Regions from separate parts of the uncultured Rossellomorea sp. genome, predicted to be linked through region 3. Evidence: riboswitches for the same ligand, from Rfam matches in the RefSeq annotation. Region 3 holds a riboswitch; each other region holds the start of a gene.
The links. Region 3 has a riboswitch for thiamine pyrophosphate ahead of tenA (thiaminase II). Riboswitches for the same ligand answer to the same signal wherever they lie in the genome.

Region 1 (9,348 bases), on a different contig from region 3:
TAAGCTTCGTTTTCGTTGGTTCAGACGTTTCAATCGAGAAGATGATCCCTGTTGGTGTAACATAGCTGTGAGATTCTGAAATCCCATAAGAAGCGGCGATCCGCATCATCGTATCCTCTACGCGATACGTTTCTGCACCACTTTGCAGCATAATCTTACCCGCCAGCAAACTTACCTCCATAATGTCATATCTTCTTATCATTTTTGCTTCCAATATAGATCTCTCCACACGTGCTATTTTTTGAATAGGTCTAGTTTATAGGAAAGAATGGGTGTAAGCAATGAGGAAGGGGATGATTTTACGAAGATTTAATCTGCGTAGAGGGTTTTAGGATTGAGTTTTTTTGTAACTTGACGAAAATTTTTCAGTCTCCGAATCTTTACTAATCATCCTTCTATTCCCTTTTCTCTTCCTTTTAAAGAGAATGTACAAAACAGTTACCAGCACAAATCCTGTTAGAACCAACAGTTGATATTCTTCTACCAACCCCAAGATCACTTCTCTATCACCATCATAGAACTTGCCTATACTTAAGAAAAAAAAGGTAGACGGAGCTATCCCAAGCATAGTAAGGAGAGAATACACTTTCAAATCCATTTTTGCCATGCCTGCCATGAAGGGGATGATATTTCCTAAATGAAGGGGACTTGCAATTGCTACGCTCCAGATTCCGTAACGGTTGAACTTTTCCTGAGCTTCTTTGAGCTTCTTCCGTTTTTCAGGTTTCAACCTTGCCTCAAGCTTCGCACCTAATTTTGAACTGATAAAATAAGGAATATAGCTACCCGCTGTATAAAGAAAGCTTCCTATTAGAGAAAGCACTCCTATCTCCATCCACGTTAATTCTAAAATAAATCCCATTGTTACGATGAAAAAAGTGCCCACAAAAGGGAAAGCACTTCCTTCAATAAATAGAGAAAGCAATACACCCCATATCCCCCACTCTGCCGAATAATTTGCCATGATTTCTTCCATCGAGGTCACTCCTATATGAACGAATAACTTAAGTATAAAAAAATCACCAACATGCAAACAGAAGCCGTAGAAGTAAATACTTCTAAGACCTGGGATGTATTTTCATAGAAAAAAGACCAGCCTCTTTATAGTGACCGGTCCAAATAACTTAGGATGCCTTTCGGTTGCTTTCTTGAGGAGATACCCTTACTTTGATCAATCTTGGCACTGTGTTGAGTACGATCAGCAGAGCGATTGAACAAAGAAGAGCTGAGCCCAACATGGTGATTCCGTTTGCTGCTAATGAAAAAAGTAGCGGCGACATGCCTTTTGGCGCATATTCTGCAAAGAAGACATATCCTGCGATGAAGTGCCAAAAATATCGACCCAGACTACCTAAAAACGTAGCAGCCACTACCCACATGACCGCTCTAGTTCGACGGTTACTTCTTACTGAGGATTGGATCTTACCGGAAAAGAATCCGGCAAGACCGATAAAGGCAAAGGCGATGAAATATTCAATTACCATTTGCACTGGAGTCGCAATCCAAGCGTCACCCAAGGCAATCTGCAATAGGCCCCATACAAATCCAGCCAGTATACCAGCCTTCCATCCTCTTCGATATGACAATAGAAAAATAGGAACCATTGCTATCGAAATGGAGATACTGGGTGATAGCTTAATAGAAGGAAGCATATCAAGGATAACGGCGAATGCCGCCATCAATGAGGCTTCAAGTAAAACGACAAGACGCATGTTTTTCATAAAAGAATCCCCCTTGTAAGATGAAACGAAACCATAAGGGGGCTGAATGTAAAAGGAAAAATAAGCCATGCTGCTTACTATCCACATCCCTACGCTAGTACTAACTAACAGGTTCAGAGGGTCAGAACAGATTGTTCACTCTCAGCTTTCGCTCCCCTTGTGGTAACGTTTATAAAGTTGTTTGGTTTTATTATACATGAAGAATGAAATGATAAAAGATAGAGAGGTTCACTCTTTAACTTCGCTATTGATTAAGGTGACTCATTAAGAGGATCGTGAAGTATGATGACGGGCATTGACTTAGGGGTAACCATGAATCCATAGACTTTTCCGTCCTTGTCCTTATACGCTACAGAATAATCTCCAAACTGGGGTGAGAATTCGACGTTCTGGTATTCGAGGTCCAGATCTTGATACTTCAGGCTGATATACAGGTTAGTGGCAATTCTTGCTGTCAAGTGTTGTACACTGGAAATCCGGTTGGCTACTATTATGAGGATGATTGCTAAACCAAGTAACATGACTTTCTTTGTCCTGGACAATCTGATCATTCATCAAGCCCCCTTTTATTTCTTCATGACTACTATACTCGTATACTCTCTATTATATACCTATTCACCGAACCATGACAAAAGAGCTACTTTTTTAGCAGCTCTTTTTCATTGTCTATAATCCCCAACTTAAAACAGCTCTCGATTTTTAATTTTCACAGTATTAAACAACCGTTTAATACTGTAAACTTTGACAAACCAACAACTTTCACGCTTAATCAAACGTTTGTTTAGTTGTCTAACATCTTCACCAGACGGGACATTTGGGTATGTAACTCATCGATTGGAACGAATCGGGCCTTCCTGAACATTTCTTTTCCATCTACAAATACGATGACCACCGGCACAGTAAAGATAGAGAACCCACCAGCTATTTCCGGTATTTCCCCTGCATCGGCATGAATGGACTTTACATCTTGAAACTCTTCCAGCACCCCTTTCACTTGGGGCAGTAGAGCGTGACAAACAGAGCAATTGGGTCTGGATATGTATAGTAACACCATCTTTTCTCCTGCCAGAGTAGCATTGATAGTTTCTAAAGAATGAACTTCTTCCATATCTAACCGTCTCCCTTCTTTCATTACACACACTAGTAATATGTATACCCACCTATTCAAAGGTTTACTAATAGGAACCCGCGGGAAAAGATAAACGAAGACAAAATAATTTGAAAAATGGAGGAGATTGAATTGAAACCGACTGTTAAGGAATTTTATGACGATAAGGAATTAATTACAGAAGTTGAAAAGCTTTCTTCTCAAGGTATCGACAAACACAATCTTTATGTATTATCCCATGATGATGACCGGACGGACAGAGTCGCTGATCGGGCTGACGCCAATGAGATCGGTGTTAAGGAAACAGGCATCGGGACTGCAGTAGGGAACATGATTCTGAATAAAGGCGACGAACTCCGAAACAAGCTGATGGAAGTTGGATTTTCCCACGCAGAAGCGGATCAGTACGAAGGAAAGCTCGATGAAGGAAAGATATTATTGATTGTTAAGAACTGACCTTATAGAACAATGACTTAGGATGATTCCCCGGAATCATCCTTTTTTGTCTTGAAAAACATATAGCTTCCCGTTTGCTGGTCTTCTAAACTTAGGGCCATTAAACCCTCGTTTAATCAGCTCTTTTCTCATAAACATCATAATCCCGCCATGCCCAACAATGAGAACGTCCTCACCCTCATGTATGATCGCTTCGACAATCCTGTTGATTCTTTTAAGGATTTCATTCTTACTTTCAGGCTGAGAACGATGATTAAACCACCAGGCTACCCGGATCATAAACAAATGTAAAAACAGAGGAAGCTTTCTCTTGTAATTGAATAAGGGAGATAGTCTGATTTCACGTAGTTCCTTCAACGATACGATATCCCCGGCATAGACTTTTCGAGCAGTTACTTCTGCCCTGGTTAAGTCACTTGCGTAGCACTTCTTCCATTCAATATCATGAAGATCAACCTCATTCTCTTCTACATCAGACTCATCGTACTCTTCTACCCACTTCATTAGTTCTTCGGATGTTACAAATCTTTCAGGGTATCCTCTTTTTACTTTAAAATGCCTTACGAGACCAATCTTCACATTTTCACCCCCTTCACTACCATTATACTATTTTTGGAAATAAAAAAAGCATGCGACCTAAGTCGCATGCTTACTTTTATTAACCCAACGATACGTCCAGAATCATCATTACAACAAATCCCAACATGAGTCCCAATGTGGCCAAGTCTGTACTTCCAGAGGATTGAGACTCTGGGATCAGCTCTTCCACTACTACGAAAATCATTGCCCCTGCAGCAAAAGCAAGTGCGTAAGGAAGCAATGGCTGCACTAATAGGACAGCAGCTGCACCAACTACGGCAGCAATGGGCTCAACGATAGCTGAAAGCTGACCATAGTTGAAGGACCTCAGACGTGACATCCCTTCTCCGCGCAATGGAATAGAAAGGGCCGCCCCTTCAGGCATATTCTGAATACCAATTCCGATCGCGAGCCCGATCGCCCCTACCAATGTTGCGTCACCAAGTCCCATTGACGCTGCCCCAAAAGCCACACCGATGGCTAAACCTTCGGGAATGTTATGAAGGGTAATCGCAAGAAATAGTAAGGTTGATTTTTTAAATTTAGTCGGAGGTCCCTCCGCTTTTTCTGCTGAGTTCCCTAAGTGTAAATGAGGTACGACAAAATCTAATAGTCGAATGAAAAGGCCGCCAAGCAAAAAACCGATTGCAGGAGCGAGCCACGGAATCTGACCGTTTTGTTCACTGAACTCTATTGATGGAGCAAGAAGTGACCAAAACGATGCTGCTATCATGACACCTGCAGCAAACCCAAGCATCATGTTCAGAGTATGCTTTTCTATTTTGGTAAAGAAAAAAACCGTCGCGGCCCCCAGTGCGGTTAATCCCCATGTCAATGTACCGCCAAAAAGTGCCTGGACGGCTGGGTTGAATCCACTTAACCAATCTAAGAACATAACCGACCCTCTCCTCCGATCAAAAATTTTAATACCACCATTTTGCATCAAGGAAACTTTCTTTGTCAAAGGAAATGTCATCTTTACCATGCTTTATCACTTTTCTATATATATGTTATTCATCTCAGTTTGTGTTTGTATCATTCTTTTTACTCCCAAACCTGGAGTCCTTATTCACAAAAGTCAAAGTGAATACCACACTTACCAGCTTTTCAAGAATATTTTCATTTCCCCTCTTCCCAAACTGGTAGAACTTGTTATATACTTTAACTGTATTAAGACACATAGTACACTTTATACGGTTGGGAGGGTGGATATGTTTGAGCTTGATTTAAGAAGTCGAAAGCCCATATATGAACAATTAGTCGAGAAATTAAAAGAGTTGATCATTAATGAGGTGTTGAAGCCTGACGAACAATTGCCTTCCGTTCGTGCATTGGCCCAACAGCTGACCATAAATCCAAACACAATCCAAAAAGCTTATAGGGAACTAGAAACTCAAAGGTTTATTTATTCGGTGAAAGGACGGGGTAGCTTTGTTAATCCTTCAAGTCACATTCAAAATGCGGAGAAAATTATGAAAGTAAAGGAAGAGTTGTCTAAACTTTTGTCTGAAGCTCTTTATTTAGGGATTACGCCTGAAGACTTAAAGCAGATGATTGCTGACATCGAGGCATCGGCAGGAGGGAATCAATCTGATGATAGAGATTAAATCATTAAGTAAATCCTTTGAAGGTACTACAATTATTCATGACGTTTCGTTCTCTGTTCAAAAAGGATCGATTTATGGACTGCTCGGATCGAATGGGGCAGGAAAAACGACACTACTCAAAACCATTGCGGGAGTGTTAAAGCCGGATAGCGGGAACGTTCTCTTAAGAGACCAAGCGATCTTTGAGAATATCAAAACGAAAGAAACCCTGTTTTTCATTCCTGATCAACCCTTTTTCTTCGCTCACTATACCTTGAATCAAATGGCAAAATTTTATCAAAACACCTATAGTCGCTGGAATGAACATCAGTATCAATCTCTAACCGGCCTATTTGAGGTAAACCCTCATAAAAAGCTTCATAAATTTTCGAAAGGCGTCCAGCGTCAAGCAGCCTTCATTCTAGGATTATCCACTCAGCCGGATGTGCTCATTCTGGATGAGCCCCTTGATGGATTGGATCCTGTCGTTCGTAAGAAAGTAAAAAGCGTGCTGATCACAGAAGTTGCCAATCGGGAGATGACGATCCTTATTTCCTCTCACAACCTTCGTGAAGTGGAGGATGTTTGTGATCATATCGGAATTTTGCATCAAGGAAGATTTCTATTGGAGAAAGAGCTTGATGATTTGAAATCCGGGATTCATAAAGTTCAGTTGGCCTTTAAAGGCGAAATGCCGCAGAAGCTCTTTACCGAACTTGACCTTCTGCACGAAGAGACCAGGGGAAGCGTATCCCTCTGCATCGTTCGAGGGGATGAACAACAGGTAAGAAGCAAGATCCAACCTTATCATCCAGTTATTTTCGATATGTTACCGTTGACCCTTGAAGAAATTTTTGTTTATGAAATGGAGGACGTCGGATATGCCATCCAAAACATCATGGATCAATAAGGAAGTCATCCTTCAAAGCCTTAGGAATGTTGGATGGGTAGGGATCGTTTATTTTATCGGACTTCTCTTTTCGTTGCCGGTTGACATTATCGGTAAACTTTCCAACGACAATCAACCCTATCCGATTGCCATTTACGAGAACCTGTTTAAAATGCAATACCCGATTCAAATGGGTTTGATGCTGTTCGTTCCGGTCATCTTATCCCTTTTCCTTTTCCGTTATTTACATGTAAAGCAGGCTGCAGACTTCATGCATAGCCTTCCGCTGACACGCAGCAAATTGTTTTATCATTTTACCGTTACAGGAATCGTCATCCTCATCATGCCAATTGTACTGAATACAGCGATTTTACTTTCCTTTTATTCATTTACGGATCTTCAGCAATTCATTGATGTTCAAGACATTTTAGTCTGGTGCGGCATCACGATCCTAATGAACATCCTTCTGTTCACAGCCGCTACCTTTGTGGGCATGATAACGGGACTAACAGCTGTACAGGGAGTAATGACTTACATCCTGCTCCTATTACCGGCTGGAATGTTTATGCTCGTATGCTTTAGCTTGAAAAATCTTTTATATGGATTTCCAGAGGATTATTTTTTCAATATCAAAATCGAACAATATTCCCCTGTCATCAAGGCCGTATATCTTGAGAATAAAATCTTTTCCGGATTAGATGTAACACTGTTCATAGCTATCACTCTCCTACTCTATGTTTTATCGTATGTATTATATAAAACGAGAAAAGTAGAAGCAGCGTCACTTGCTATTGTATTCCCTGTCCTCCGACCCCTATTCAAATATGGAGTCGCATTCTGTTTCATGCTGGTCGGCGGTATGTACTTCAATGGAATCTATCAAGAGACGGGATGGACCTTATTCGGCTATTTCATCGGTTCATTCATAGGCTATTATCTTGCAGAAATGGTTTTACAAAAACATTGGAGAGTGTTCCGTCATTGGAAGGGCTTTGCCGGGTTTGCCGTGTCCATCTCTCTTATCGGTTTATTCATTCAGTTCGATTTATTTCAATATGAAAAGAAGATTCCTGATTTAAAGGGCATAGAAAAGGTCCATATCAGCAACAGCTATTATTCCCTGAGGGACAATCCAGATAGCCTTATCAAGGATCACTTTATAAACGACCCTCAAACCATTAAAGCCGTCCTGAACCTTCATAAGGAAATCGTCAACAATCAGGATCGTACCGTTACAGACGAGGATAGCGAACAGGTCTTCCTTTATTACAAAATGCATAATGGAAGCAAGCTAGTGAGAAACTATCGGATAAATATAGAAGAGATTAAATCACATTATACTGCTTTATATAAAATGAAGAGTTTTAAAGAAACAACAGAAGAAATCTTCTCCGTAGATCCAAACAGTGTAGACAAGCTGTCGATTTATGCTGACATGGGCGGGCGAAAGCAGATATCTATTATCGATACGAAACAGATCAAGGAAGCCATCAATCTATTAAAAGAAGAAACATATAATGGTACATTTGAAGACCGGGACAAAGTAAACCTCTACAACGTCGAATTTCTCCTATCAGAGAATCGATGGATCAATGTTGGAGTGAAAAATAACTATAAGAATTTTGAAACTTGGTTGCAGAACAACGGGTATCTAGATGATATTAAAGTCACTTCATCGGATATTGAGTGGATGTATGTGATCGATCAAAAGAATTACAGGAATCGTCTATATAACGTCATGGACCAACAACAAGCGGCACTTGAGTTAAAGAAGGAAGGTAAAGGGATTGAAATTACGGATTCCAAACACATCGAAGGAATCATGAATGAGTTCGTCTACCATTCCATAACAAACGAATATATGGTCATCATTAAGTATAAAAACCATGGATATGTGGAGATACGTGGATTGGAAGAAAAGGATGCTCCTCCTTTTTTAATAAAGGAAATGAATGATTTAGAATAGAAAGTCGAGGTTAAATCCTATGGACACACTTCAGCTACCCTCATCTCCCCCCTCATTTGAGGAGATGTATGAACAATTTCACAAGCTGATTTATCATATTGCTTATAACTTAACGAAAAACACTTACTTATCACAGGACATCGTCCAGGAAACATTTCTTAAAGCGTACATCAAAATCGATACTTTACTGGATTCGACCAAAACGAAGTCCTGGCTCACTTCTATCGCAAGATGTACAGCAATCGATTTCATCCGAAAAGAATCGAAACGCAATGAAGTCTATATGGAAAATGATGAAGAGGTTCAATCAATACAGGATTATAACCCTCTGGAAATGGAAATTGAAGCACAGTTTCTTAAGTACAGCATCCAGGAAAACATTAAGAGGCTGCCACTTTCTCAGCAGGAAGTCATGTCATTGAAAGTGACACAGGATCTTAGTGATGGGGAGATTGCTTTAAAGCTGAACCTCACTCCTTCCACCGTCAAAACCCGTTTTCACCGGGCAAGAAAGCAGCTGCACTCGATCATTTATGTAGAACATACCGCATAGAAAAAGGAGCCTTGTTGAGAAGGCTCCTTTTGTTGTGGAATTCAGGATTTGAAAATAAATGTTGAAAGTTGAAAACAAATACACTGAAATTGAAAATAAATCCAGTATTTTGAAAACAAATCATCTAAAGTTGAAAATAAATGTTTTTCAACTTTGGACATGACCTCTAAATTTAGAACGCTTCCCCTTCATTTGACTCAAATTATAACACTTTACTTAAAAACGCTTGAGTTCTTTCATGTTTGGGGTTCCCGAAGAGTTCAGACGGTCTGTTTTCTTCCACGATGTACCCTCCGTCCATAAAGATGACACGGTCCCCGACTTCTCTCGCAAACCCCATTTCATGGGTGACCACGACCATGGTCATGCCCTCTTTCGCAAGCTGTTTCATTACCTCCAGCACCTCTCCTACCATTTCTGGATCAAGGGCTGAAGTAGGCTCATCGAACAGCATGATCTCAGGCTCCATGGCCAAGGCCCGTGCAATGGC
Region 2 (4,446 bases), 1.1 Mb from region 3:
CGTGGATTTTGAGATCCGGACCGATTCACTGTCGACTAAAATTGGACTCGCGTCATCAATGACGGAGCACTTACCGAAAGTTCAGGACGATTTACTATATTTAGCTGAGATGGCGTACCACCTCAATGGTTCGGTCCGGGGAATGACAGCCATCAAGGAAGACGACTTGAATAAATTGAGCCAAATGTACGATCGTTATGTGTCGGAAGTCGAGGAGCGTATCCAAACCTTTGTCCTTCCTCAAGGCTGTACAGCCGCATGTACGCTTCATACCTGTCGCAGTGAAGCAAAAAAGTCCGTCCGTGCCTTACATAAAGTCAGTACTGAGATGAAAGTGGAAAATATTCTATTTAAATACGCTCATTTACTGGCAAATGTCCTGTTTGTGATGGCCGTGTATGTGAATAAATGTGAAGGGATTGAAGAAATTCCTTTTGTGAGTAAATCGTATAAAGACAAAATATAGAGAAGCGGGGAAGATGAAATATGAAAAAGTCATGGTTAAATAGTTTACTATTATCATTCATCCTGGTTGTTTTCGCAGGGTGCAGCAATGGGGAAGAAGTAACATCCACAAAGGAAGTCAAGTCTGATAATGAGTCTTATTCTGTCATCGATGACAGGGGAGAAGAGATTAGCTTTGAGAAAGTGCCGGAAACCGTTATTTCCTTACAGCCGAGTAACACAGAGATTCTCTTTGCCATAGGAGCAGGAGATAAGGTAATCGGGGCAACTGAATACGACAACTATCCAGAGGAAGCGAAAGAGATTAAAAGAGTGTCGGATTCCATGACAGTCAATGCGGAAGAGGTCATTGCACTAAAGCCGGAAGTTGTCATTGCTTATACCACTGGAGATGATGCAGGAGTGAAGCAGCTTGAGGAAGCGGGATTAAACGTATTTGTCATTCAATCTGCCCAAACCTTTGAAGATGTTTATGGGGATATAGAACAAATTGCAACGGTAATGGGAGTAGAGAAGAAGGGGAACGAATTGGTAGACGGCATCAAGCAACAGATTTCAGATGTGAAAGAAAAAGTAAGCACGCTAAAGGAAAAAGAACAAGTATATTTTGAAATCAGTCCCTCCCCTGATATTTATACAGCAGGAGCAGAAACGTTTCAGCAGGAAATACTTGAAACGGCAGGGGTCGAGAATATTTTTGTAGATCAAAAAGGCTGGGTGAAAGTAGGCGAAGAAGAAATCATTAAACGGAACCCTAATATGATTTTAACGACAGTGGGTTATGTCGATGAGCCGACAGCCGAAATCAAGTCCCGGGAAAGCTGGAAAGATGTAAATGCAGTGCAAAATGGCCAAGTCTATTTCTTGGATTCAGACATTATGTCAAGACCAGGACCACGTATTGGAGAAGCCGTTGAGCTAACAGCAAAAACGGTGTATCCGGATTTATTTTCTGAATAAGATTGAATGGGAGATGGGGAAGACAATGATTTGCAAGAGGAATCATTGTCTTTTTCTGATAGATTGTTACTTTTTATAGGATTTGTAATGCAAACGTATGAGTATTGTCTTTTTAAATAACAACATATTTTTGCGGGGAAATCCTTTTCATCACAAGTTCAACAATCTTCAACATTGTGATAAAGTTAACGTAACATCATCACGTTAGGAGAATTCAACATGAGCAAACTGGAAGTCATAGTCTTGAATGAGGAAGATGCCAAAGTTGCAGAAGCATCCGGAGCAGATCGACTTGAATTGGTGTCTGCCATACATGAGGGAGGATTAACTCCTGATTTTCATGTGATAGAAAAAGTATTAAGGACCGTTTCAATTCCTGTTCAGATTATGATCCGATTACATAGTAAATCTTTCTCGTATCAGTCTGATGAATTGCATACCATGGTGGAACAAGTTAGAACAATGGTTGAAATGGGAAGCCGTGGCATCGTCTTTGGCGCATTATCACATGAAGGTAAGCTTGATTCCCACGCTTTAATGGAGATCGTACAAAGTGCGAAGGGTCAATCGATTACTTTTCACCGCGCTATCGACCTGTCTGATGATCCAGTAGCCTTATGCAAAGGAATATTCCATTCAGGATTGAACGTTGATCGAATTCTCACATCAGGCGGAAAATCTGAAGTGAGTAAGGGACTGGAGGCGATTGGTAAAATGAGGGAAATAGAGCAAATGGGTGGTCCCACTATCATGCCGGGTTCGGGTTTAACTGTGGAAAATATAGGCGAAATACACAGCAAGCTAAAAGCAAGAGAATATCATGTAGGATCAGGTGTCCGTCATAATGGGAGCTATGACTTCGGGATAGACCCTGAAAAGGTAATGGAAATCAAACGTGTGATTATGTTCTAATTTGATTTTGTTACTATACTACTATTGGAAAAAAGAATGAATCATGGTAAAAATAGTATGTAATACAATAGAATACTATCAATATTTCTACTAGGGGAGTCCGATAAATTGCTTGGACTGAGAGGAGAACGCATAAGTTCTTTGACCCTTTGAACCTGATCTGGATGATACCAGCGTAGGGAAGTAGTGCGGAAGCGTTTATTTGTGTTTTGAGGCGCTTACTACTTTTTGACATTTCGGGTTCTGATTATTCAGGACCCTTTTTTGTGTCTTCATGTCCTTTTGTTGAACAATGGGATGCCTGACGCAGTAACTTCTAAGATCCAATCAAAAGGAGGAGAAGTTAAGTGGCGATCGAGTTAAAAACGCAATTTAAAAACAGTAAAAAAGTATATGTCGGAGGATCAAGACCAGACATAAATGTACCGATGAGAGAAATAGAACTGAGTAGGACGAATGTTTCCTTGGGCGTTGAAGAGAATGAACCGGTTCGTGTATACGATACAAGCGGACCTTATACAGATGAGCGTTACCAAGTCGATATTCATAAAGGGTTACCTTCCGTTCGCACAGAGTGGATCCTGGAACGTCAGGATGTCGCCGCTTACCCGGGACGTGAAATCGAACCGGAAGATAACGGCTATAAAGGAGACGATCCTTATGCACACGTAGAGGCGTTCACTACTATCAAACGTACCCCAATACGGGCAAAAATGGGTCGTAATGTGACTCAAATGCACTATGCAAAAAAAGGAATCATTACACCGGAAATGGAGTTCATCGCTATCCGGGAAAATGTTGATCCTTCATTTGTAAGAGAAGAAGTAGCAAAGGGCAGGGCCATCATTCCTGCCAATATCAATCATCCTGAATGTGAACCGATGATCATCGGTCGTCACTTTCATGTGAAAATAAACGCGAATATCGGAAACTCTTCTGTATCATCTTCCGTTGAAGAAGAAGTGGAGAAAATGACGTGGGCAACTCGTTGGGGTGCCGATACCATAATGGACTTATCAACAGGTAAAAACATTCATACAACAAGGGAGTGGATCATTCGAAACTCCCCTGTCCCTGTTGGTACGGTACCGATCTATCAAGCACTAGAAAAAGTAAACGGAATTGCTGAGAATCTTACATGGGGTGTGTACAGGGATACATTGATCGAACAGGCGGAGCAGGGTGTTGACTATTTCACCATTCATGCAGGTGTTTTATTGAGGTATATTCATCTGACGGCTGATCGTACAACAGGCATTGTTTCCCGTGGAGGTTCAATCATGGCACAATGGTGTCTTGCCCATCATAAAGAGAACTTTCTTTATTCCCATTTTGAAGATATATGTAAGATTTTAAAAGCCTATGATATCTCCGTTTCCTTAGGAGATGGTTTAAGACCCGGATCAATTGCTGATGCGAATGATGAAGCACAGTTTGCCGAGCTTGAAACATTAGGCGAGCTAACCAAAATTGCTTGGAAGCATGATGTACAAGTCATGATTGAAGGCCCTGGTCATGTACCGATGCATATGATTAAAGAGAATGTGGATAAGCAAATGGAAATCTGTCATGAAGCTCCTTTTTATACCTTGGGGCCATTAACGACAGATATTGCACCGGGGTATGATCACATTACTTCCGCCATAGGGGCTGCCATGATCGGTTGGTTTGGGACAGCCATGCTGTGCTATGTAACACCGAAAGAGCATCTGGGATTACCGAATAAAGATGATGTGAGAGAAGGTGTCATTGCTTATAAAATCGCAGCACATGCAGCGGATTTGGCGAAAGGCCATCCAGGGGCACAAGTCAGAGATAATGCCGTTTCTAAGGCTCGATTTGAATTTAGATGGAATGACCAATTTAATTTATCCCTGGACCCGGAGCGTGCAAGGGAGTATCATGATGAAACACTTCCTGCAGAAGGGGCAAAAACGGCCCATTTTTGTTCAATGTGTGGCCCGAAATTTTGTTCAATGAGAATATCACATGACATAAGGGGAATGAAGGAGACTAGCATGAATGATGCTCATAAGGAAATAGAAAAAGGATTGAAAGAAAAATCGAAGGAGTTTGTGGAAAATGGATCAAACATCTATCGATAAACCT
Region 3 (9,348 bases):
ATACGCAATGGAGCAGCCAATTACTCCTCCACCCACAATCATGACGTCATACTGCTTTACCAAGCTACCACACCTCCATATGTAATTCTTTATAATAGGATCGTGCTGAATCAATCGGATCCTTTGAAAGGAAAATGCCTGATAAAACCGCTACCCCTTTTGCTCCAGTTTGCATGATTTCTCCTACGCGTTTAGGTGTGATACCACCGATACCGATAATAGGAAGAGGGATTGATTGAACCATTTTTTCTAAGCTTGCTACCCCCACACCAGTCTTTCCTGGCTTCGAAGAGGTAGCATAGATATTTCCATAGAGTAGATAATCCGCTCCGCTATCCATCGCCTGTTGCGCTTCTTCCAGGGAATGTACAGAAGCACCTATTTGTAAGGAAGGAAAAGCACTTTTCACTAAGCTGATATCCGCACTTTGATGGCCAAGCTGCACCCCTCTTGCATGCTTCATAATGGCAATGTCTGCCCGGTCATTGACACATAATTTCGTTAATGGGACTCCTGCTTTTACTAAACGGTCAATGGCCACAGTCCATTCTTTCCCCGTCCACTGCTTTTCGCGAAGGTGGAGCACGTCGAAGTATGGATATATGGACTTCGAGATTTCCACCAATTCTTCCACTGATTGTTTTCCTGTTGAAATCACATGTAATTGTTTTCTCGTTTCAATTCCCATAGCGAACATCTCCCGCCGGAAAAATAGGTAGATGGGTAGAAAAATAATAACTGAGCACAATCATGAAGAGAATGCTCCCCAAGAAATATCCATCATATCTCGAGAAGGTTACTCTGTAGTAATAGGTTCGTTTCCCACTTTCTTTAAAACCTTTTGTCTCCATAGCCACGGCAATTCTGTGAGCTCTTCTGATGCTTTGGGCAAGCAGGGGAATGGAATACGATTTCATTTTATGGAATACGTGCTTTATTCCTTTCATTTCCTCAACTCCCCTGACTTTCATGGCGTTTCGTATCGTGAAGAATTCTTCAATCATAATGGGTATTAATCTGAATCCTGCCATAAAACTATACGCATACTTAGGTTTTAATCTCAGCTGCTGCATAAGGGAGTAGAAAAGCTTCACCGGTCTCGTTGTAAGAGCAAATAATAATCCCAATATAGCGAATACGATGGTACGCAATCCAACATGGATCCCCCGATAAAAACTCTCTTCGGTAATGTGGATCCATCCAAATTTCATCCATGTTGTTTCACCTTTCCCAAATAAAACCATTGATGAAGCAGTAGAGATGAAAACAAGGAAAAAGGGTAAAATCATTAAACTGACCGTTCTATATGAATATCCCGAGAACACCCATAACAGGAGAAAAAAGAGTAAGCTCAAATATAACAACCAGTTAAGATAATGAATAAAAAGCAGGAATACAAAAAGCCCGATCAAGGTCATTAGCTTGAAGCTGGGATTTATTTGATGAAGCCAGGTTTCTCTATGCTCGAGTTCTATATTCATATTGCTTTACTACCTGCGATCTCATTATGGAAATCCTGGGTGAGACGCCCCTTTTCAATTACCCATACTCTGGATGCAAAGTGAGTAATAATATTTTCATCATGTGTCACCATCAAAATGGTAGTTCCTTCCTTTTGGTAGCCTTGAAGCATCTCAAGTAACGCAAACGTATTTTGGGAATCCTGGCCAAAGGTCGGTTCGTCCAATAATAGAAGATCTTTATTCCTGACAAGGGACGCTGCGACGCTTAATCTGCGCTTTTGCCCCATTGATAAATGATAGGGATGATGTTGTTTGTATGGATCAAGCTTAAATCGCTTTAAAATTGCATGCACTTTTTCCTCCACTATCCCTTCATCCACTTTCCCCCGCCGAAAGGAATACGCAACTTCATCAAACACACTGTGTGTTACAAACTGAAACTCGGGATTTTGAAAAACAAACGTACATTCCTCGGGAGCATTCTTTCCTTTTACCTGTCTCCCATATAATTCATACGTCCCGGTCGTTTGGATGAATTTCATGAGACTGTGGAGTAATGTTGATTTACCTGCTCCGTTCTTTCCGGTGATTGCAATCCATTCACCTTCAAGGCTGACGGCATTTTCAAGGTGGATTTTCAATTCTTTTTGTACATACCCTTTGAAGTTCTCTAGCTTTAAATTCGTTTTTCCAAACGGGGCAGCCTTCTCCGGGAGGTGGGAAGAAAGATAATCTTTCCACGCTTCCGGATACCATACCCCAACTGTTTTCATTGTTTCCTTAAAATTTGATAAAATGTGAGTCTTTGGACCATCAGCCACTATTCTTCCACTAGCATCGAAAAGAATAATACGATCTATGATATCCAGTACGTGCCCAAGCTTATGCTCAACGATAAGTAACGTTTTATCTTTGCATGTCGTTTTCACTGTTTCCCATACAGATTTTGTACTCTCTTCATCTAACATGGCTGTAGGCTCATCCAGAAATAGCGTATGGGGATGGAGCGCAAGGGCAGAGGCAATGGCTAATTTTTGCTTCATCCCCCCAGATAGAGAGGAGATTTTCGTATGGGAATCCATCAGACTTAAATTCACCTTCTCTAACAGTTCTTTAATAATCTCTGGCATTTCGTCTCTTGGAATCTGGTTGTTCTCCAAAACAAAGGCAATTTCCTCATCTACATAGGGCATACAAAATTGAGCGTCCGGATCTTGAAAGACATACCCGAAGGATTCAGGACGTTCAATCGAGTCAGCTTTCATCGGCACATCTATCGAATGGGGTATCACACCGGAAAAAACCTGGAGGAGTGTGGATTTGCCACATCCCGACGGTCCTAATAGCAATACCTTTTCCCCATCTTCTATTGAAAGGCTTACGTCTTTAAACATCAGTTCCTCTGAACCGGAGAATGTAAGGCGCAGATTTTCAACATGCATCGTCCTTCCCTCCTTTACTGATTCAACGCGTCATAATCTTTTTGCTCTGCATTTCTGACTAAACTGGTTACCCCCGTTTTCTCCAGAGCCTTAACGAGATAAAAGGCTCCTATGCCTGCTATCACGATGGATCCTATTAATCTGGCACCAATAAAAAGTGATAAATTCCACAGAACCAGGTCTCCCATGTATCCCTTAAAGTAGTCCATCAGGATTGAGCCAATTGCTGAGCCCACAGCTGCTGCACAAATGATGATGACATCATAACGCTTATAGCGGGTGATAAGGAAAATCAACTCTGCAAACAATCCTTGAATAAGACCGAATAGGAGTACCTCGAGGCCCCATTCACTTCCCATGAGAAATTCCCCTGAAGATGCTGCAATTTCTGCCAGAAGTGCGACACCAGGTTTCCTAATGATTAAAAAAGCCACGGTTGCCGCCATGAACCACATGCCATAGATCAGTTGATCCGCATGCAATCCAAATGGCTTTAACAGGTTATAAACCGGTCCCCAAAGCTTATATATAATTCCAAAACCTATGGAGATCACGACCGTTACTAAAATGTCCGTCAGCTTTAATTTAGACATGTACTTTACCTTCTTTGACTAAAGAAGACTGAAACGGCCATTTCTCGAGTGTGTATGCCATTTCCCAAAATTGGAATTCATAAATGCTGCTCAAAATGAAATTCTCTTTCATTCTTTCCTTGTCTGTTTCTGTCATCGTTGCTGCCAATCCATCCAGTCGCTGAATCTGTTCTTCCACTAACTCCCGAAACCATTCTCCCCCATAAGCTGCGATCCACTCCTGATAAATGGCCTCCTCAGGTGTACATGATTTCAAGCGTTCACCGATCTCATAATACAACCAGTAGCAGGGGAGTATTGCCGCCAGAATATCTGCGAGCCCCCCATACTGAGCGGACCGATACATATGTGACGTGTACGCATAAGCCGTAGGAGCAGGTTCGAACTGCTGTTTTTCTTCTTCCGTGATCCCTAATCGATTTGAGAAATTTTCATGAAGTGAAAGCTCTGCTTCATTTGTCCCAACAGCGTGTGTTGCCATTCTAGAGGTAGTATGTAAGTCTGTTGCTTTGGCTGCCCCAAGTGCCTGCACCTTTGAAAAGTGGGATAGGTAATAGGCATCTTGCAGGATGTAATACCTGAAGTTTTCAAGGGGGAGGGTTCCCTCACCAATCCCTTTAACGAAAGGATGTTGAAAGCTCGCTTCCCAAATTTCGTTTACTTCGTTTCTTAAGTACGTTGAAAATGACATAATATCTTTCTCCTTTTCCAGACGACCCGAACTGGGCAACAAAAAAGCCACTTCCCATTATGCATGCAGCATACAGAAAGTGGCTTGAGATCAGAATGTAAGATTACGATTCTACGCGACCGTCAAACACCACTTCCCTACGCTGGTCTCAACCAGATCAGGTTCAAAGGGTCTTAAAGTCATACTTTAATCTCAGCCTTTAATAAGGCACCCCTAGTGGATCGTCCTATGAAATTTTGTATTCGATGCTATCGTACCATGATTCTTTTGCTTGTCAACACCAAAAAGAAAACCTTTCATCAATTTTCCATTCGCCCTTCCCCTACAAAACCAATCACAGCAAAGGATACCCACTTTAAAAATTTTAATGAAATTCCTTTAAGAATAAAGCTCTTTACAGCAATATTAACTGCATACTACAAATGTATAAATATACAAAAATGGATTATGGGATGACAATCATTACAATTAAAGTAGGGAGGGGCTTCCATGTTGGAAGTCCCTCCCTGCCCATCATTTAAACCATCCTTTTTCTTTTGATTGAGTGATGGCTTCGATTCGATTTTTAACTTCAAGCTTGTCGAGTATGGTAGAGATATAGTTTCGGACGGTACCCGTTTTCAGGCTAAGCTCATCGGCTATCTCCTTCGTGTTTTTCCCGTCAGCAACCAGCTCCAACACTTCCTTTTCACGGTCTGTCAAAGGATTCTCTTCACTATACACATCGTCCATGAGCTCTGGTGCATAAATACGTTTACCCTCCATCACAAGGCGAATCGAGTTCGCCAGTTCTTCACTTGGGCTGTCCTTTAACAAATAACCCTTCACTCCCCCTTTTAATGCACGCTGGAAATAACCGGACCTGGCAAAGGTTGTCAGGATAATCACTTTGCAATTTTCGCCTTTTAACTCCTCTGCTGCTTCAAGACCGGTCTTTTTAGGCATTTCAATATCCATGATACAAATATCCGGCTGCAGCTCGTGGACGAGGGCAATGGCTTCTTCTCCATTGCCCGCCTTTCCCACCACTTCCATATCATCCTCTAAGCTAAGTAACGAGCCTAAGGCACCTAATAACATTCGCTGATCTTCCGCGATAACAATTCGAATCATTCCATTCCCTCCCTGTCTGTCTGCTTAATCACTTTCGGCACTCTCATAATCAAGATGGTCCCATTCTCTGTAAGGATGTCTAAACTTCCATTTACAAATTCCAAGCGTTCTCTCATCCCGATTAAACCGCTGCCTTTAGACTGTGTGTAATCTCCTCCGATTCCTACACCATCATCCTTCACCACAATGGTCATCTCTTTATCCGACTCTTCAATGATGAGCTCACAGTATGAAGCCTTACTATGTTTGACAACATTCGTCACGGCTTCTTTTAGGCACATGCTCAAGATATTTTCCAGAAAGAGTGATGCTTGGGGCAGCATGACTTCATCATCCATCACGAAATCAATTTCCGCTGCCTTTAATAGCTGTTTGATCCGGACGATTTCGTCCTTTAATCGAATACCCCTCATTTGTGAAACCATTGTCCTTACTTCACTCAAAGCGGTTCGTGCCGTCTGCTGAACATCCTTTAATTCACTCCGGGCCTGCTCTGGATCCTTGTACACCAATTTTCTGGCCAGATCGCTTTTCAAACCGATGAGAGAAAGCTTTTGACCCAAAGTATCGTGTAGATCACGGGCAATCCTCTGGCGTTCTTCCTGCTTGACCAAGTCTGAAATACGTTTATTAGCATCTTCCAACTGATCTTCGAGCTGCACCTGTTTATTTCGATTATAAATATTAAACGGTAACAGAATGACGCTTATCCAAATGATCAGAATAAAAGGAAATTGAGATAAAAATAATTCATCCTGTATAACAAAATTATAATTGATCGATGCCGTCGTTAACACAAGGTGGATAATATAAAGGGTTAAAAACGCCACCCGGTTTTTTATATTCCCATTATAATAGGCAATATAAAAAGCAAAGTAGATAAAATTAAATTGAATAGTCATGGTAATGGATATCGCAATTAAAATTGATGTCCATAAATAAACCGGCCAGTCCTTTGAAATAAAAGCAAATCGTAAAGAAATAAAGAACATGATGGTCAAGGAAATCCCTACAACAATTTCGATCGTAGAGGAGGACTGAAAGATAAAATAAAATGGCAGGATGCTGATGATGCTCCATATGTACGGGGAAATTCCGGACCCTTTTTGAATATTGATTAACTTTTTCGGCATTTGCACGATGAGGACCTCTTTTACTTTCATTATTTTAAACATGTCTCCTATATTATTACATGAATTATCCCATATTTTCATACCGAGTGGCTGAATTTTCATTATCTATTAGAGGAGTTGATCATATGAATCCCAAGACAGAAAAATATTAATATTTCCGATTTTGAATCGCTTTTTGCTTCTGCATGACCTCGTAGGATTTATGGATGATATCAGTTAACACATCGCCTTTGTAAACTCTTCCAATCTTCGTGTTTTGCTGATAGTATTCAACGATTTCATCCAATTTCTTTGATGTTTCCGTATCAACCCTTACATTAAGCTGCATTCTTCCTTGATCTGACAAGGTTCGCCCTCCTTTTCTATCTATCTGTTAGCAACTGCTAGCACTTTGTTATCACTAGTATATCAGATGCTACCAATCAAATATACTGGCAAATGACCTAAGAAAAGTTGATTCACTTTGAAAAAGCCTGAGCGTCAATCCGCCCAGGCTTTCCGTTCAATTCTATTTGTTTTCAATCGAGATTTTTACTGGTACGATATCCATTTTCACATTGAGATATGAGTAATCATCTTTGTTTCCATCTTTATAACCCCAAAAGCCTTCCGTTTGATCTCCCTTTTTGAAAGTCAGTTCGAAGCCTTCATCTTCAGAAAAACTATAGCTCTTCACTTCATCCTGGCCAAAGTTATCAAGAAGGCTATAGCTTAAATAGTTTGCAAGAGAAGGGTGCGGCGTTAATACTCCTGTATGGGGAGCAGCTTTATATTCGTAATATTCATAGTCTTTTGTTGAAACCTTATGATCACTGATCGTATATGCATTTGTATTTAAATTTAATTGATCTCCAGAGGTAATCCATGATAATTGAATATTTTTATACGTATGCGATGATTGTGATAGATTTGACTGACTCAAATCTACTACGGAAACGCCGCCTCTACCTTTTACTTCAATGGTTTTCGCTTCGTTATCCACTATCATCGCCGTATCTTCATCGATGCCATAGGCGAATTCATTTTCTTCTCCATGTTCAGCATTGGTTGCAATTAAACGCCCCAATCGTGCTTTTTTATCAAAGTGCTGATCCACAATACCATACGGGAAGAACCCTAATCCCTTCTCAAGATATCCAGGTCCACCTTCTTGTTGAGACATCCCGTCATACATATCTGTAAATCCTTTTGATAGAGTCTCGTAGCTTCCTCCACCTGCGATCATCACATCGCTCATGATTGCAGCTCCTGCACTTGTACCGCCAAGAACGGCTCCATTACGATAGATTTCCCAAATGCTTTCAAGAGCCATTGACTTCGATCCATCTTCGTTTAATAGGGATCGAGTGATATCCGTTTGATCACCACCTACAAACCAAATGGCATCATACTCTAGAATCCTTTCTGCCAAATCCGGGTTATTCTTATTATCTGCCCACTGGGACTCGTCTTCTCCCGTCCCTTTAAAGTCATGATTAGATATAGGAAGAATGTCGATTCTTTCTGTCGGAACACCATATGAGGAAAGATCCTCTTTAAATGCTTTTGATGATTTCAAACTGGAACTTGCTGCAGGGATAATCCCTATTTTCCCATTTTCCCCAGTACGATTAATAAATTCATGGTACACTTCTTCATTGCTGCTCCCTAAAGCTCCCCCGACGATCACCAAACTTCCCTTTGTTTCAGGATCAAAAGAATTCTCAGGTACTTCTAATGTTGACTCCCTATATTCTTGTGTCAGACGGTCTTTCTCATTAAAGCGGACCGATACTGGAGAGATATCCATCTTCACATGCAATAAAGAGTAAGAATCCTTTTGACCATCCTGATAACCCCAATATCCGTTTGTTTCATCTGTCTGTTTGAATCCGAGCTCAAAACCATTTCCTTTACTATCATAAAGGTAACTATGTACCTCACTTACTGCTTCATTGTCCACTAGGGAATACGACAGGTATTGCGGGAGTGTCCCATAGGATGATAGAACACCCGTAGCTGCAAGAGGCTTAAAGTTATAATATTCATAGCCTTTTGTTTCAACCTTATCCCCGCTCATCGTAAATTCCTTCGTTTTGACATTAAGTTCATCACCAGGAGATAGATAACTAAGATCAACGTTCTTTATTTCTTTTCCAGTGGAAGTTGATTGTGCTACATCTATTACCGTGATGTTACTTCTTCCTAATACTGAAATCGTTTGTTTTTCGTTGTTAACCACCATCGCCGTATCTTCATCAATTCCATAGGCGAAGTGATGTTTGTTTGTTTCGTAATGGATGGCTGTAGCTACTAGTCGGCCAAGACGAGATCTTTCATTAAAATGTTGATCCACAATCCCCCATTGGAAGAATCCAAGCCCTTTTTCGATATACACAGGTGCATATTCTTCATCTCGATTGGATACGTCTTCCGTTATGAACTCTTGACGAAGACCTCCTAAACTGTCACCACCCGTAATCATCACATCACTCATGATGGCTGCTCCGGCGCTTGTCCCACCAAGAACGGCTCCTTCCCGGTAAACATTCCAAATTTCATCTAAAGCTTTCGTGTTTTTCCCATTTTCCTTAACCAATGTGTCTGTGATCTTAAGTTGATCTCCTCCGACAAACCAAATTCCTGTCATCTTCTTGATTTTTTCTGTTATTTCTTTCTTTTGAGCATTATTTTTCCATTTACTTTCGTCTTCCTCTGTGCCTGAGAAATCGTGAGCAGATAGAGGAAGGATTTCAATTGATTTTTCATCTACTCCATACGACATCAAATCTTTCTTAAATTGATTTGATGACTTCAGAGAGCCTGAAGCAGAAGGAATGATTCCTATTTTCGCTTTCTTTTCCCCCCCTGATAGTTTAATGAACTCTTCGTAAACAGCCGAGTTGCTGCTACCTAAAGCTCCTCCGACAATCA
Region 4 (9,348 bases), on a different contig from region 3:
ATGTTACATCAAGAAAATAAATCAGAGAAGCAAAAGACACCTGAATTTAAGAAGGATTTCTATATTCAACAATTATTAAGGATTGGCGTATATAAATATTTTGGTAAGCAGCTTTATGAGCTCTCCATGAATGAACTACAAGATGTCTATCTGGAATATTACGTTGGTGGCGATATAGCGAATTAAAAAAGACGAACCTTTTAGAAAAAGGATCGTCTTTTTTGCTGTACTAAGTTCTATTACGGCACATCATGTCCCATAGAAGTTTGCAGGATTTCAAACCATTGATCGTGGTTTAAAGAAATAGAAAGAGAGTCGATTGCATGTTGAATGCGTTCTTTTTTACCGGAACCGACAATAGGCATAATGTTTGAAGGGTGATTAAGAAGCCAGGCATATAGAACTTCATCAATTCCCTTTGCACCTGTTTCTTCTTTTATCTTCTTCAATGTATGTTGAAGACGAATGGCTTTCTCATCCTCTCCCTTGAAAATCGCACCGCCTGCGAGTGGAGACCAGGCCATCGGCGCGACACGTTTCTCCTGACAAAGGTTTAATGTACCGTCTTCGAAGTTTTCTAAGTGATAGGCAGATAATTCGATTTGATTCGTGATCAATGGAAACGGCAAATAGGATTGAAGCATATTCCATTGATGATCTTTAAAGTTTGATACTCCAAAGTGACGTACCTTTCCTTCTTCCTTCAATTGAGTGAAGGCTTCAGCCACTTCTTCTCCATTCATAAATGGATCTGGCCTGTGAATCAATAATAAATCGATGTAGTCCGTTTTTAGATTCTGCAGGGAGTTTTCAACAGATGTCAAAATATGCTTTTTACTCGTGTTGTAATGATGTGTTTTATGTTCCGGACGATTTTCAGAAGGGAGGACAATACCGCATTTCGTCACAATCTCCATTTTCTCACGTAAGGAAGGCTGAAGGGCAAGGGCTTCACCAAATAAGGCTTCACACATGTACGAGCCATAAATATCTGCGTGATCAAAAGTTGTGATTCCATTTTCAATATTTTCCTGGATCAAAGCAAGGGTTTCTTCCTTTGATTGATTCCAGTCTGCAAGTCTCCACAACCCATGAATGATTCTTGAGAATGATAAGTCTTCCGTCATTTGTATTCTTTGCATGGATGCAACCTCTTTTCATATGGTATGTAGACATTCTTTCATAGTCATACTAAACGTATATTACTATGTTTGGAAGGGAATTAAAAATGATTGAACCTCTTCATGATCTATTATTGAACTGGAAGGTTCATCCTTCCTGCATAGAGACTGTGGACAGTCATCCGAATGTTTATAAGGTAAAGAATCTTGGGAAGACATATTATTTGAAAAAAAGATTCAATTCTTCTGTGAAGATGCTAGAAGAAGAGTATCTCTTAACGACCTATTTACAGGAAAGCGGACTTACCGTTGAAAGGCCATTGCTAACGGTCTCACACCAGTCTTATGTACAACAGCATCAAGATTTCTACTCCCTGTATCCAGCCCTCGAAGGAAAGCCAGTACAAGTCTATTCCTTAGCTTCTCTTAAAAAGGCGGGAACGTATCTCTTTCAACTCCATGGCAGACTAAAGCAATATGTCTGTAAATACGAGGTAGAAGAATGGAAAGTTGACACACATTTGAGAGAGTGGATAGCCGGGCAAGATCCGACATCGATTGAAATATGGGGGAAAGGGTTTATAGGCAGGCTAAATGAGTGGTCTTTCTCCTATAGCAAATTGCCTCATCAACTCGTACATGGTGACTGCCACCCGCGGAATATCCTCATAAATGAGGAAAGGGTGACCGGGGTCATCGATTTTGAAAGGATACGAAAAGCCCCCCGTATAGCAGATATGGGTTACTTTATCGCAGGGATCCTCAAAGACCTGGTACAGCAAGATAAGAAAGAGCATTTCGAATGTATCCATACCTTTTTGGCGGGGTATCACTTCGATGCTGCCTTAACGCAAGATGAGAAGAGACTGCTGCCATTCTTAGTCATTATCTTCCTTGTCCAATATACGTTTTTTTACAATCAAAAAGGGTATTCACATCTTGTATCTACCTATATACCGTTCATTAACGGACTTGTAGATAACGGTGATTACGAACGAGCCTTTCAAATTTAATTAACTTTAATAGGAAATGCTTGAATATCCATCTACTCTGTGGCAAAGTAGGGTAGAAGATAACGTTTAATTTCATAGTAAAAGTGTAGGGGAACCGGTATGGCCGGTTGAGATTGTATCCTGTAGATACTGACCCTTTGAACCTGAACTGGCTGATACCAGCGTAGGAAACATTCTCTTAAACAATACATGATCATGTTTAACGATGCGTCCCGGGCTGAAGGCTTGGGGCGCTTTTTGTTATAGTGTCCCAAAGCTTTTTAGGTTCCATCTGCCTTTTGTTTTACATTCATTCACCTTATTAAGTGAAGAATAACGAATAAACGTTACAACTACATATGAGGATTTGAGGAGGAATCAAGATGAAAAAATGGATGGTCATCATCTGTGCTGTCTTTCTTTTAACTGCCTGCAGCGGTGGAGGAAATACGGCAGATGAACAAAAGGATGATCTTAAAAAGGTATCGGTCGTACTGGACTGGACACCGAATACCAATCACACTGGATTATACGTTGCGAAAGAAAAAGGATACTTCGAAGAGAAGGGGCTGGATGTGGATATCATCTTACCAGGTGAGGCTGGGGCAGATCAACTCGTTGCCTCGGGTAAAACTGAGTTCGGGGTTGGATACCAGGAAAGTGTCACACAAGCCAGGGTACAGGATGTTCCCCTCGTATCAATCGCTGCGGTTATACAGCATAATACCTCGGGGTTTGCATCACCTAAGAGCAAGGATATTACGACACCAAAGGATTTTGAAGGTAAAAGTTATGGCGGTTGGGGTTCCCCTGTTGAAAAAGCTGTCATGACATCGATTATGAAACAAGAAAACGCAGATGTAGAGAAAGTGGATTTTGTAAACATGGGAGATACAGATTTCTTTACTGCCGTGAAACGGGATGTTGACTTTGCATGGATCTACTATGGATGGACAGGTATTGAAGCAGAGCTTCGCGGTGAGGAATTGAACATGATGTACGTAAAGGACTACTCTGAAAAACTGGATTATTACACTCCTGTCCTGACAACAAATGAAAAAATGATTGAATCAGATCCCGATACGGTTAAAGCCTTCTTGGCAGCTGCTTCAAAAGGGTATCAGTTTGCAATCGACAAACCGAAGGATGCAGGTGAAATTCTTTTAGAGGCAGCTCCGGATCTTGATGAAGAATTAGTCATGAAGAGCCAGGAATGGCTGGCTCCTAAATACAAGGATGATGCTGACAGATGGGGAGAGCAGAAGCTTGAGGTATGGGAAAACTATGCTTCATGGATGTATGAGAACAATTTATTAGATAAGGAACTGGACAGTAAAAAAGCTTTTACAAACGAATTTTTACCAAATTAAGAGGTGAACAAAATGGGGAACGCACTCGTAAGCATACAAATTATTTCGAAGACGAAAAATGGTGAAGACGTTATACCATACGTGGATGAAGCCATCGCGATCATTGATAAATCTGGTGTCCGTTATGAAGTCCATCCATTAGAAACGACAATGGAAGGAAATCTATCTGACTTATTTAAGGTGATTGAACAAATGAATGAACGAATGATTGAAATGGGCAGCTCAAACGTCATTTCTCAAATCAAGGTATTATATCAGCCGGCCGGGATTGAAATGGATCAATTAACGGAGAAGTATAAAGGATGAAAGCATGGATATCGAAAGGATGGAGACCCTTCTTGGTCATCATCCTTTTATTCATCATTTGGGAATCCACCATTAGAGTATTTGAGGTGCCGGCATGGCTAATGCCTTCACCTTCAGAAATATGGGCGGAAGGAGTCGCCTCATGGTCCACGTTTACAACACATCTTGCTTCGACAACACTCCTTACGATCGGAGGGTTTGTGATTGGATGTACGATTGGCATCGGGACTGCAGTGGGTCTGCATCTCCTCCCTAAAGTAAGAGAAGCGATATATCCACTTATGATTTTGTCTCAAAATATTCCGATCATCGTCCTGGCTCCTTTACTTGTTATCTGGTTTGGATTTGGACTATTGCCGAAAATCATTGTGATAACGTTGATCTGCTTTTTTCCGGTCGCGGTCTCGGCGCTGGATGGGTTCAGACAGACGAACCCCGAGTATATTCTTTACATGAAAATGTCAGGAGCATCAAAGGGGCAAATCTTTCGAAAAGTTGAATGGCCGCATGCACTACCGTCCATCTTCTCAGGACTGAAAATTTCAGCTACCTATAGTGTGATGGGGGCAGTCATCTCGGAATGGTTAGGTGCTCAGAAAGGAATCGGGGTCTACATGACACTTGCCTCTTCTTCCTTCAGGACAGACAGGGTATTTGTTGCCATCTTTATGATTATGCTGCTCAGCCTGGCTTTCTTTGGCATCATCTTGTTATTAGAAAAAATCATGATTAAGTGGAATCGGAAGGAGGACAAATAGCATGACAACCTTATCCATTCAAAATATGTCCAAATACTTTGACGGAGAACTGATCCTGGATAACCTTTCCATACATGTGGAAGAAGGTGAGTTTGTCTCGATCCTTGGTCCTTCTGGAAGCGGGAAGAGCACGCTGTTTCATGTCATCGGCGGATTATTCACACCCGATTCAGGAGATATTCAATTAGATGGAAGGTCGATTAATGGTCAGAGAGGAACCATCAGTTATATGCCTCAAAGTCCGTCCCTCCTTCCATGGAGAACGGTGATTGAGAATGTGATGCTGGGTCAGGAGCTGCACGGAAAAAGGGATAGAGAAAAAGCAATGAGTATGATTGAACGGGCGGGTTTGAAGGGATATGAGCATGCTTATCCCGGTGATCTTTCTGGAGGGATGAAGCAGAGAGTTGCCTTTATTCGTGCCCTGGTCAGTCCTCAATCCTTTTTATGTTTGGATGAGCCGTTTTCTGCCCTGGATGAATTCACACGATTAGACATGCAGAAGTGGCTCCTTTCCATTTGGGAGGAAGATTTGAGTTCCGTTCTATTTGTCACTCATAATATTGACGAAGCCCTATTCCTTTCAGATCGGATTATTGTTTTATCGACTCGGCCTGCCCGTGTACAGAAAGAGTTCAAAGTACCATTTCCCCGACCCCGGGACAAAGAGATTCTCTTAACAGAGGAGTTTCTGAAATGGAAAACGAGCATTTTTGAGGAGCTTTCTCAATATGTGTAAACCTTCCTTGATCGATGCTCACATACACTTGGATTTATACGATTGGTATGAACGTGATAAGATTCTGCAGGAACTTGAACTGTATGCTGTTGAAGCGCTCATAACTGTATCTTCCAACCTTCAGTCTTCCAGGACAAATATAGATCTCTCAAGAAGAGATGCTAGGGTCAAACCAGCTGCAGGGTTCCATCCGGAGCAGGAACTGCCCTCTGAAGGAGAAGTTGAGGAACTACTATCATTCATTGAGCTGCATCAACAGGAAATAGTGGCGATTGGAGAAGTAGGATTGCCTTATTACAAAATGAAAGAAGATCCTGATGTTGAAGTTGAGCGGTATATCGATCTGTTGGAACGGTTCATGATTGAATCAAAGAGGATGAACAAACCGATTATCCTTCATGCGGTGTATGAACACGCACCCATCGTTTGTGCCCTGTTAGAAAAGCACTCCATAGGGAAAGCTCATTTTCATTGGTTTAAAGGAGATGATGAGACCGTTGATAGAATGATTGAAAATGGCTATTCAATCTCCATTACACCTGATGTCCTTTATGAAATTGAGATACAGAAGCTTGTAAGAAAGTATCCTGTTGAAGGAATAATGGTGGAAACGGATGGTCCTTGGCGGTTTGAAGGAGAATTTCAAGGGAGGATGACCCATCCTGGAATGATGCATCGAACCATTGAAAAAATAGCAGAGATAAAAGGCATTCCAGAAGCAGATGTATATAAACAACTATTCAAAAATACGAATGATTTATATGGTATTTAAAAGAGTGACTTCTCTTGCATAGTAGGTGCAGGAGAAGTTTTTTTTATAAACATCTTTTACCATCATATTTATCGGGAAGATAACAAAAAATGATAGTAATGACGTTTAGGAAAAAGGTGAAAAGAATGGAACTGAATGATCAATATATGCCCTATCAAGCAGGGGATGTCGTATATGTGATTTATCGAAACCCCCACACACAAAGTGTAGCCAACGTGCAGGAAGCAGCCATAGTACATGATCCGGAAAATCCGAATGAACTGGCATTATTTCTATATGAAACCTATTATCCGTTAACACATGAAATTGCGGTTTATTCTTCAGAAGCAGAAGCGGAGCAAGCCTATACTCAATCATTTGGAGACATGTAGGAGGGATGAAGCATGGTTAAACCGTTCGTGCCACAATTGGTCTACTTTGAACCGAATGCCTTGGAATATCCCCTCGGTAAAGAGCTCAAAGAAAAGTTTGAAAAAATGGAGGTGGAAATCCGGTACACAACTTCGCATAACCAGGTTCGTAATCTGCCTGGGGATAACCACTTTCAGAAATATCGCATTGCTAAATCCACATTAGTAGTTGGAGTAAGAAAAACGTTGAAATTTGATACATCCAAGCCGTCTGCTGAATATGCCATCCCTTTTGCAACAGGGTGCATGGGACACTGTCACTACTGCTATCTGCAAACAACGATGGGAAGTAAGCCGTATATCCGGACCTATGTCAATGTGGATGAAATCTTTGAGTCGGCGGACAAGTATATCGCGGAAAGAGCTCCTGAATTCACTCGCTTTGAAGCTGCTTGTACGTCCGATATCGTAGGGATTGATCATCTCACTCATACACTGAAACGAGCCATCGAACATTTTGGTGAATCCGAGTATGGCAAGCTTCGTTTTGTAACGAAATTCCATCACGTCGACCATCTGCTTGATGCAAAGCATAACGGGAAAACAAGGTTCCGGTTCAGCATCAACGCAGATTATGTGATCAAGAATTTCGAGCCTGGTACATCTCCCCTGGATAAGCGACTTGAGGCAGCAGGAAAGGTAGCGAGAGCAGGGTATCCATTAGGATTCATTGTGGCACCTATCTATATCCATGAAGGATGGCAGGAAGGGTATAAGCAAATGTTTGAACATTTGGAAGCTCACCTGCCGGAAGAAGCGAAAAAGGATCTGACCTTTGAATTTATTCAACATCGTTTCACAAAACCGGCTAAAAGGGTCATAGAGAAAAATTATCCGATGACTAAACTTGAACTAAACGAAGAAGAACGTCGATATAAGTGGGGGAAATACGGGATAGGCAAGTATATTTATCAGAAGGATGAGGAGCAGGAAATGAAAGATCATCTGTATGCGTATATGGAGAAGCATTTTCCGAAAGCGAAGCTGGAGTATTTCACATAAAAAAAAGGGACTGATTACAATAGAATTTCAGTTGTAATCAGTCCTCTTAATGTAGTTGTGGAAGGATGTTTTCTAAATCTTTCACTCGCATGGCAATTTCATCACAAATTTCTTGATAGTGTACCCATTCTTCAATAGGTGTCTTGGAACGCTTCCTTGGATTAGGCAAATTCCAATAGATGACCTTATCTTCTAATTCAGATGGAATCTCAATCTTATCATCAAATTCTGTATCCTGAATCGCAACAATAACCGAAGCATCACCAAGTTCATTCATCTCGATGCGCGAAAGCGGGAAGGTACTAATGTCGATACATAACTCTTTCATTGCTAAAACGCTGAATTCAGCACGACTCTCGGCAACCCAACCTGCACTTTTGAACGACCAATCCGACACATCGAGCTTCTCGGCCCACCCTTCAGCTATCAAGCTGCGCTGTTGACTACTTGAAAGAAAATAGACTGTTTTATTCATTTTAGGTATTTTCCTTTCTATTTTCATGCTGTTATTACTATTTACCCAACCACGTAGTATTTAATCATTAAATGTAAAAAAGAAAAGATTGGAATTCAATTCATAGTAAGATTGAATCATGTTTCTCCCTGTTATTGTGGGTGTAGTGGGATGAAATATAGTAAATATGTTTTAAATCTCCCATAAACTTCTTCAATTATTAAAAAAATCAGTATAATAGGGGAGGGAGAATGAAGAAGCTAGAGGGATGAAATCTGAATGGGAAGGCAGCTTGGCACGAATTGCAGACTGTTTTTTTGAAGGAAGAAGAGAGAATGGTTTTGCAAGCTTTAATTTAGGGTAAACATCTTTTAATTATTTTGTATTTTTTATGGGGAGGGACATCTATGAAGTTTAATTTAACAACGAAGATTATCATCGCCTTGATCTTGGGGGCGATTGTGGGATTACTGCTCAATATTTTTGCTAAAGATATATTTGATATATTAGATCCTTATCTATTTACTCCGTTAGGGAAGATTTTCCTTAACCTCATCAGCATGCTTGTCGTGCCAATTGTGTTTCTATCCATCGTCCTTGGATCTGCAGGTCTGGGTGACCCTAAGAAACTGGGGAGAATAGGATTGAAGACCATTGTATTCTTCTTGGTGACTACCTGTATAGCCATCGTGATTGGTCTATCTCTGGCTTATGTCATTGATCCCGGCCTGGTAGAGGGAATCGACAAAACACAATCAGAAGGTTTTGAAACCAAAGAAGCTCCTCCTGTGGGAGAGACTCTCATGAACATTATTCCAAAAAATCCACTCACGGCGATGACAGAGGGAAATATGCTGCAAATCATTGCATTTGCCATCTTTATTGGATTTGGATTAACAGCTTTAGGGGATAAAACAAAAGGAATATTGAAGCTTGTTGAACAAGGTAATGATCTTATGATGTACCTTGTGACACTCGTTATGAAATTCGCTCCATACGGCACATTCGGATTAATCGCTTCAGCAATAGGGAGCCAGGGTTTCAGTGCTTTGAAGGCGATGTGGCTGTATTTTGTCGTCGTTCTTGCAGCATTGATCATTCACGCCATCGTTACCTATGGTGGAACGATTCTCCTCCTGGCAAAGAAGAATCCGCTATGGTTCTTCAAGAATTTCAGTCCTGCGATGAGTGTAGGATTCAGTACATCAAGCAGTAACGCGACGCTTCCCATCTCAATGGATGTTGCACAGCAGCGTTTAGGCGTATCGAAATCAGTAAGCTCTTTCGTCCAACCATTAGGAGCCACCATCAACATGGATGGTACTGCCATCATGCAGGGGGTTGCGACCGTCTTTATCGCTCAGGTGTATGGTGTCGATTTATCATTGGAACAACTGATTACGGTTGTACTAACGGCTGTTTTA

Region 1: it holds a riboswitch for thiamine pyrophosphate, as region 3 does, so the genes downstream of both, thiT (energy-coupled thiamine transporter ThiT) here and tenA (thiaminase II) in region 3, are expected to answer to the same signal.
Region 2: it holds a riboswitch for thiamine pyrophosphate, as region 3 does, so the genes downstream of both, thiC (phosphomethylpyrimidine synthase ThiC) here and tenA (thiaminase II) in region 3, are expected to answer to the same signal.
Region 4: it holds a riboswitch for thiamine pyrophosphate, as region 3 does, so the genes downstream of both, Q1B03_RS07325 (ABC transporter substrate-binding protein) here and tenA (thiaminase II) in region 3, are expected to answer to the same signal.

The regions. Positions count from the first base shown of each region.
Region 1 covers NZ_CANKZT010000003.1:72,656-82,003, reverse strand. The annotation lists gene Q1B03_RS11695 (threonine/serine exporter family protein) at 1-202, opposite strand, end outside; gene Q1B03_RS11690 (DedA family protein) at 329-976, opposite strand; gene thiT (energy-coupled thiamine transporter ThiT) at 1,125-1,721, opposite strand; TPP riboswitch at 1,791-1,889, opposite strand; gene Q1B03_RS11680 (hypothetical protein) at 1,973-2,272, opposite strand; gene Q1B03_RS11675 (thioredoxin family protein) at 2,503-2,829, opposite strand; gene Q1B03_RS11670 (general stress protein) at 2,962-3,285, shown strand; gene Q1B03_RS11665 (histidine phosphatase family protein) at 3,322-3,864, opposite strand; gene Q1B03_RS11660 (ZIP family metal transporter) at 3,944-4,759, opposite strand; gene Q1B03_RS11655 (GntR family transcriptional regulator) at 5,076-5,471, shown strand; gene Q1B03_RS11650 (ABC transporter ATP-binding protein) at 5,458-6,360, shown strand; gene Q1B03_RS11645 (DUF6449 domain-containing protein) at 6,332-8,305, shown strand; gene Q1B03_RS11640 (RNA polymerase sigma factor) at 8,370-8,858, shown strand; gene Q1B03_RS11635 (amino acid ABC transporter ATP-binding protein) at 9,061-9,348, opposite strand, start outside.
Region 2 covers NZ_CANKZT010000001.1:1,297,147-1,301,592, reverse strand. The annotation lists gene Q1B03_RS06700 (hypothetical protein) at 1-466, shown strand, start outside; gene Q1B03_RS06695 (ABC transporter substrate-binding protein) at 487-1,425, shown strand; gene Q1B03_RS06690 (copper homeostasis protein CutC) at 1,645-2,337, shown strand; TPP riboswitch at 2,420-2,536, shown strand; gene thiC (phosphomethylpyrimidine synthase ThiC) at 2,685-4,442, shown strand; gene Q1B03_RS06680 (hypothetical protein) at 4,420-4,446, shown strand, end outside.
Region 3 covers NZ_CANKZT010000001.1:200,725-210,072, forward strand. The annotation lists gene thiO (glycine oxidase ThiO) at 1-63, opposite strand, end outside; gene Q1B03_RS01085 (thiamine phosphate synthase) at 65-688, opposite strand; gene Q1B03_RS01090 (energy-coupling factor transporter transmembrane protein EcfT) at 678-1,481, opposite strand; gene Q1B03_RS01095 (ABC transporter ATP-binding protein) at 1,478-2,905, opposite strand; gene Q1B03_RS01100 (ECF transporter S component) at 2,920-3,498, opposite strand; gene tenA (thiaminase II) at 3,491-4,189, opposite strand; TPP riboswitch at 4,307-4,414, opposite strand; gene Q1B03_RS01110 (response regulator transcription factor) at 4,703-5,302, opposite strand; gene Q1B03_RS01115 (sensor histidine kinase) at 5,299-6,465, opposite strand; gene Q1B03_RS01120 (hypothetical protein) at 6,584-6,781, opposite strand; gene Q1B03_RS01125 (cyanophycinase) at 6,944-9,348, opposite strand, start outside.
Region 4 covers NZ_CANKZT010000002.1:77,643-86,990, forward strand. The annotation lists gene Q1B03_RS07310 (Fur-regulated basic protein FbpA) at 1-186, shown strand; gene Q1B03_RS07315 (aldo/keto reductase family oxidoreductase) at 240-1,142, opposite strand; gene Q1B03_RS07320 (phosphotransferase enzyme family protein) at 1,229-2,134, shown strand; TPP riboswitch at 2,212-2,321, shown strand; gene Q1B03_RS07325 (ABC transporter substrate-binding protein) at 2,497-3,483, shown strand; gene Q1B03_RS07330 (thiamine-binding protein) at 3,496-3,789, shown strand; gene Q1B03_RS07335 (ABC transporter permease) at 3,786-4,547, shown strand; gene Q1B03_RS07340 (ABC transporter ATP-binding protein) at 4,549-5,286, shown strand; gene Q1B03_RS07345 (TatD family hydrolase) at 5,279-6,058, shown strand; gene Q1B03_RS07350 (transcriptional regulator SplA domain-containing protein) at 6,184-6,429, shown strand; gene splB (spore photoproduct lyase) at 6,442-7,470, shown strand; gene Q1B03_RS07360 (phosphatase) at 7,517-7,945, opposite strand; gene Q1B03_RS07365 (dicarboxylate/amino acid:cation symporter) at 8,332-9,348, shown strand, end outside.